Linked DNA regions of Cyanobium sp. PCC 7001. Each later gene encodes a partner of the first gene's protein in a complex. Links are inferred from orthologs where the notes say so. Each region holds a gene or a part of one and is shown in the gene's direction. Other genes may lie near its edges.

Evidence for each region.
Region 2: the proteins of CPCC7001_RS13225 (region 1) and CPCC7001_RS06190 are in contact, whole or in part, in a crystal structure (PDB 1EBD), measured with the Geobacillus stearothermophilus proteins. The link is inferred for Cyanobium sp. PCC 7001 from one-to-one orthologs. Residues at the interface, in WP_033016211.1 of Geobacillus stearothermophilus: Ile130, Ala131, Met132, Pro133, Arg136, Arg140, Glu141, Asn155, Arg157; in WP_049624544.1 of Geobacillus stearothermophilus: Pro340, Ser341, Asp344, Tyr345, Arg403, Asp406, Val408, Glu431, Ala432, Gly433, Asp438.

Annotation. Positions count from the first base shown.
Region 1 is NZ_DS990556.1:2,710,322-2,713,511, forward strand. What follows is about bases 169-3,048. They hold CPCC7001_RS13225 (dihydrolipoamide acetyltransferase family protein), read left to right. Parts: upstream 169-858; coding sequence 859-2,238; downstream 2,239-3,048. Other genes in these bases: CPCC7001_RS13215 (AMP-binding protein), read left to right, coding at 169-308; CPCC7001_RS13220 (YlqD family protein), read left to right, coding at 386-829; queA (tRNA preQ1(34) S-adenosylmethionine ribosyltransferase-isomerase QueA), read left to right, coding at 2,321-3,048. Outside these bases: more of CPCC7001_RS13215, read left to right, coding at 1-168; more of queA, read left to right, coding at 3,049-3,190.
Region 2 is NZ_DS990556.1:1,259,096-1,262,305, reverse strand. Bases 198-3,097 are described here. They hold CPCC7001_RS06190 (dihydrolipoyl dehydrogenase), read left to right. Parts: upstream 198-870; coding sequence 871-2,325; downstream 2,326-3,097. Other genes in these bases: trpC (indole-3-glycerol phosphate synthase TrpC), read left to right, coding at 2,383-3,097; CPCC7001_RS06195 (RNA methyltransferase), read left to right, coding at 198-821. Outside these bases: more of CPCC7001_RS06195, read left to right, coding at 1-197; more of trpC, read left to right, coding at 3,098-3,210. UniProt on the Escherichia coli protein: Lipoamide dehydrogenase is a component of the glycine cleavage system as well as of the alpha-ketoacid dehydrogenase complexes.

The DNA of each region.
Region 1 (3,190 bases):
AGGACCGCAAGCAGCTTGGGGGGCTGCTGGTGCCCAGGCCCGAGGCTCTGGAGGCCTTCGCCTCGGCCGCCGGTCTGGGCTGGAACGCCGAGGCCCCTGCCGAGCCTGCCCTGCTGCGGGCCCTGACCCGGGAGTGCAACCGGCTGCTGGCGGACCGACCCGGCTCCCGGCCCGATGAGCGCCTGGGCGGGGTGGCCCTGGTGGAGCCCTTCAGCCTGGAGAACGGTCTGCTCACACAGACCCTCAAGCAGCGGCGCGACCGGATTGCCAGCCGTGATGCGGCCGTGATCGAGGCTCTCTACAGCTGAGCTGGCGGGGGTGCGGGCAACCGCCGGTTGACCTGCACCCCGGCCGCTGAGAGCCTGACCATTGCTTTTCTCCCCGCATGGCCAACGGCAGTCTGTCGATCAAGCGCTCCATCACCGTGCGGGCGGTGGTCACCCCCCGCTGGAAGGAGGATGCCGAGCGCGAGCTCAGTAACGCCCTGGTGGCCAGCGATGGCCAGCTGGCCCAGCTGGAGCAGGAGGGCCAGCAGCTGGTGGACGAGATCCGCCGCCAGAGCATCAACCCCCTCGATCCGCGGGTGCAGGACCAGGTGGCCTCGGTGCAGCAGCAGGTGGCCGCCAAGCGCGCCGAGCTCGAGGATCAGAAGCGGCAGATCCTCGAGCAGCAGCGCCAGGTGCGCGAACTGGAGATGGAGCAGATCGTGGAGCAGGGGCAGCTGGAGAGCTTCTGCGAGGTGCAGGTGGGCGACAACCTGGTGCAGAAGCTGCAGGCTTCCGTGCTGGTGCGCGACGGCGTGATCGAGGCGATCGAAGGCGCCTCGTAAAATCCGCCCAAACCGCGCGGCGCACTCCGTTGGCCACCCACGAAATCTTCATGCCCGCCCTCTCCTCCACGATGACGGAGGGCAAGATCGTGGAATGGCTCAAGCAGCCCGGCGACCGCGTCGAGCGCGGTGAGTCGGTGCTGGTGGTGGAGAGCGACAAGGCCGACATGGACGTGGAGGCCTTTCAGGAGGGCTTCCTCGCCGCCGTGCTGATGCCGGCCGGCGGTACCGCCCCCGTGGGCGAGACGATCGGCCTGATCGTCGAGACCGAGGAGGAGATCGCCGCCGCCGCCGCGGCAGCTCCTGCAGCGCCGGCCGCCGCCCCGGCGCCGGTTGCCACCACGCCGCCGCCCGCGGCTCACCCGGCGGCGCCCCCGGCTCCGGTGCCCACACCCGCCGTCACCCCTGCACCATCTCCGGCTCCGGCTCCGGCTCCGGCCGCTCCAGCCCCGCTGGCGGTCCCGGCGATGGCCCCGGCCTCCACCGCCAGCGGCCGCGTGGTGGCCACCCCACGGGCCAGGAAGCTGGCCGGTCAGCTCGGGGTGGATCTCGGAGCCCTGCGGGGCAGCGGCCCCCACGGCCGCATCCAGGCCGAGGACGTGCTGGCCGCGACCGGCCAGCCCATCACCGTGCCCCGGGTGGCCGAGGGGTCGGCGCCGGCTGCCGCGGCGTCTGGAAACGGTGCCGCTGCTCCGGCCCCCGCCCCCGCCGGGCAGACCTTCGGCCGCCCGGGTGAGGCCGTCGCCTTCAACACCCTGCAGAACGCGGTCAACCGCAACATGCTCGCCAGCCTGGCGGTGCCCACGTTCCGCGTGGGCTACACGATCACCACCACCAAGCTGGATGCCTTCTACAAGCAGGTGAAGAGCAAGGGGGTCACGATGACGGCTCTGCTGGCCAAGGCGGTGGCGGTGACCCTGGCCCGCCACCCCCAGGTGAACGCGGCCACCGCCGCCGACGGCAGTGCCATGGCCTATCCCACGGCCGTGAACGTGGCCGTGGCGGTGGCCATGGAGGACGGGGGCCTGATTACCCCGGTGCTCGCCAATGCCGACAGCACTGACATCTATGCCCTGGCGCGCAGCTGGGCCGATCTGGTGGCCCGGGCCCGCAGCAAGCAGCTGCAGCCCGAGGAGTACAGCACCGGCACCTTCACCCTTTCGAATCTGGGGATGTTCGGCGTGGATCGCTTCGACGCGATCCTGCCCCCCGGCACCGGGGCGATCCTGGCTGTGGCCGCCTCCCGGCCTTGCTTGGTGGCAGGCAAGGATGGATCGATCAGGGTGGCCAACCAGATGCAGGTGAACCTCACCTGCGATCACCGCACGATCTACGGGGCCCACGCGGCCGCCTTCCTCAAGGATCTCGCCCAGCTGATCGAAACCAGCCCCGAAAGCCTCGCCCTCTGAAGCGGGCCGGCAGCACCACCGGCGGTTCTCGTCAGTGCGCTAGTACTGGCCTGCCTGATCGGCCATCCCCGGCCCGCTGTGCTTGTCCAGCGATTGCGCACCCCCTTCGCCTGCCGCCGGCCTCGGGGATCCCGATGACCTGAAGCTCTCCAGCTACGACTTCCCGCTGCCTCAGGAGCGGATCGCCCAGCGGCCGGTGGAGCCCCGCCATGCGGCCCGGCTTCTGGTGGTGGATCCGGAGCCCGACTGCCGCCACCGGCAGGTGTGGGATCTGCAGCAGGAGCTGCGGCCGGGTGACCTGCTGGTGGTGAACGACACCCGGGTGCTGCGCGCCCGGCTGCAGGCCCGCCGCCCCAGCGGTGGTGCCGTGGAACTGCTGGTGCTGGAACCCTGGACCGGGCCCGGTGCGGCAGCCGGACAGTGGCTCTGTCTGGCCCGGCCCGGCAAGCGGCTCCATCCCGGCGATGGCCTGGAGGTGGTGGCGGAGGGCCAGCCTCCCCTCACCGTCACGGTGGTGGCCCGGGATGGAGACACGGGCGGGCGCGTGATCCAGTTCCCGCCGGACTGCGACCACGCCGCGACGCTCGAGCCGCTGCTGGTGCGCTACGGGGCCATCCCGCTGCCGCCCTACATCCACGAGCACCACCCGTCCGACAGCGACCGCTACCAGACCCGCTATGCCTCCCGTCCCGGGGCTGTGGCCGCTCCCACGGCAGGCCTGCACCTGAGCGATGAGCTGCTCGCGGCCATCCGCCGCCGCGGCGTGGAAATCGCCACCACCACCCTGCACGTGGGACTGGGCACCTTCCGGCCGGTGGAAACGGAAGACCTGCGCGGCCTGGAGCTCCACAGCGAGTGGGTGGAGGTGAGCCACGAGCTGGTGGCGGCGGTGCAGGCCTGCCGTGCCCGCGGCGGCCGGGTGATCGCCATCGGCACGACCAGCGTGCGCAGC
Region 2 (3,210 bases), 1.5 Mb from region 1 along the record:
GGAATCCGCTGGTGAAGCGGCTTCGGCAGCTCCACACCGCCAAGGGGCGCCGCGAACAGGGGTTGGTGCTGCTCGAAGGCACCCACCTGCTCCAGGAGGCCCTGCGGCTGGGCCTGGAGCCTGCCCATCTGCTGGCCACAGGGATGTGGCAGCGGAACCATGCCCCCACCCTCGGCGCCATCCGCGCTGGTGTCGCCATCACCACCGTCACCGAGGAGGTGCTCGCCGCCGTCGCCACCACCGACCACCCCGATGGGGTGGTGGCCGCCCTGCCGACCCCGCCCGCCGGCTGGGGGCCGGCGACGGCACGGCTGGTTCTCGCCCTCGATGGGGTGCAGGATCCGGGCAATCTGGGCACGTTGATGCGCACGGCTCTGGCCGCCGGCGTGGAGGCGCTGTGGTTGGCCGAGGGGGCCGATCCCCTCCAGCCCAAGGCGCTGCGGGCCTCGGCCGGGGCGGCCCTGGCCCTGCCCTTGCAGCGGGGCAGTCGCGAGACGCTGCTGCACCAGCTCGGGGAGCTCGCCGCCCGCACCGCCGAGACAGGCTCCGAAGCCCTGCAGGTGGTGGCCACCGTTCCACCCCAGGCAGGCGCCATCCCCTACTGGCAGCTGGACTGGCAACGGCCCACGGTGCTGCTGCTGGGCCAGGAGGGCGCCGGCCTCTCCGGGCAGCTGCTGCAGCGGGCCACCCACCGCGTCACGATCCCCCACAGCGCGGCGGTGGAGTCGCTCAATGTGGCGGTGGCCGCCGCCCCGCTGCTGCTGGAGCGCCTGCGTCAGCAGCAGCAGGATCCCCAGCAGCTCCCGCAGCCGCTGGACTGACGCCGGACCGGTCACGGGGGAGAATGCCCCCACCTGAGCACGGCCCCCGGTGAGCGACGCCCCCTCCACAGCCGCCTTCGACTTCGACGTGATCGTGATCGGCGCCGGCTACGGCGGTTTCGATGCGGCCAAGCACGCGGCGGAGCACGGGCTGACGGTGGCGATCGTCGAAGGGCGTGACATGGGCGGCACCTGCGTGAACCGCGGCTGTGTGCCCTCCAAGGCCCTGCTGGCCGCCAGCGGCCGGGTGCGGGAGCTGGCCGATGCCGAGCACCTGGCCGGCTTCGGCATCCACGCCGCCCCGGTGCGCTTCGAGCGCCAGAAGATCGCCGATCACGCCAACCAGCTGGTGGCCACGATCCGCACCAACCTCACCAAGACCCTGGAGCGGGCCGGCGCCACCATCCTGCGGGGCAAAGGGCGCCTGGCGGGCCATCAGCAGGTGACCGTGCGGGAGAGCGGCAGCGGCGTGGAGCGCACCTACAGCGCCCGTGACGTGATCCTGGCCACCGGGTCCGAGCCGTTCGTGCCCCGCGGCATCGAGACCGACGGCCGCACCGTGTTCACCAGCGACGAGGCCGTGAGCCTGGAGTGGCTGCCCCGCTGGCTGGCCATCATCGGCAGCGGCTACATCGGCCTGGAGTTCGCCGATGTGTACACCGCCCTGGGCTGTGAGGTCACCATGATTGAGGCCCTCGATCGGGTGATGCCCACCTTCGATCCCGACATCGCCAAGATCGCTGCCCGCCACCTGATCGACGGCCGCGACATCGACGCCAGGGCAGGCGTGCTGGCCCGCAAGGTCACCCCCGGTTGTCCGGTGACCATCGAGCTGGCCGACATGCAGACCAAGGAGTTGGTGGAAACCCTGGAGGTGGACGCGGTGCTGGTGGCCACCGGCCGCGTGCCCAGCAGCGGCGAACTCAACCTGGCGGCCGTGGGGGTGGAAACCGAGCGCGGCTTCATTCCCGTGGACGACCACATGCGCGTACTGGTGGGGGGTGAGCCCGTGCCCCATCTCTGGGCCGTGGGCGATGTGACCGGAAAGATGATGCTGGCCCACACCGCTGCTGCCCAGGGCACCGTGGCCATCGACAACATCCTCGGCCACGGCAGGCGGATCGACTATCGCTCCATCCCGGCCGCCACCTTCACCCACCCCGAGATCAGCTCGGTGGGCCTGAGCGAGGCGGAGGCCAAGGCGCTAGCGGCGAAGGATGGCTTCGAGCTGGGCAGCGTGCGCAGCTATTTCAAGGCCAACTCCAAGGCCCTGGCGGAGCTCGAGAGCGATGGTCTGATGAAGCTGCTGTTCAACAAGGCCACCGGTGAAGTGCTGGGCGCCCACATCTACGGCCTGCATGCCGCCGACCTGATTCAGGAGATCGCCAACGCCGTGGCGCGCCGCCAGAGTGTGGTGCAGCTGGCCAGCGAGGTGCACACCCATCCCACCCTCAGTGAGGTGGTGGAGGTGGCCTACAAGCAGGCCGCCATGGCCGTGGCCTGATATCGGGCCTGCCTCCCCCAAGAACACCACCCTGCTCCCAGCCCCTTCCCGCCTCTGATGGAGATCCGCCGCCGCCCCCCGAACCCCAAAGTGAAGGTGGCCCACCTGGAATACGCCATTCCCCACGACGAGGCCGAGCCGAGGCACATCCTCGAGCGGATCGTGTGGGACAAGGACCGGGAGGTGACCAGCGCCAGGGCACGGCTGCCCCTGGAGAAGCTGCGGGCCCAGGTGGCCGATCTGCCGCCCACCCGTGATTTCGAGGCGGCGCTGCGGGCGAGCTGCCGCAAGCCCGCCGTGATCGCCGAGATCAAGAAGGCCAGCCCCAGCAAGGGGGTGATCCGGGAGGACTTCGACCCGGAAGCCATTGCCCGCGGCTATGCCGCAGGCGGTGCCAGTTGTCTGTCGGTGCTCACCGACAAAACCTTCTTCCAGGGGGGCTTCGAGGTGCTCGTCCAGGTGCGGCAGGTGGTGGATCAGCCGCTGCTCTGCAAGGACTTCATCCTCACGCCTTACCAGCTGCATCAGGCCCGGGCCGCCGGTGCCGATGCCGCGCTCCTGATCGCCGCCATCCTCAGCGACCAGGACATGGCCTACCTGCTCAAGGTGGCCCGCAGCCTGGGCCTGGCCGTGCTGGTGGAAGTGCATGACGCCGCAGAGCTCGAGCGGGTGCTGGCCCTCGAGGGGGTGCGCCTGATCGGCATCAACAACCGCGACCTCACCAGCTTCCACACCGATCTGGCCACCACCGAGCAGCTCATGGAGGGCTATGGCGCGGCGATCCGGGAGCGCGGCGCCCTGCTGGTGAGCGAGTCGGGCCTGTTCAGCCGCGACGACCTCGACCGGGTGCAGCAGGCCGGTGCCGATGCGGTGCTGGTGGGGGAG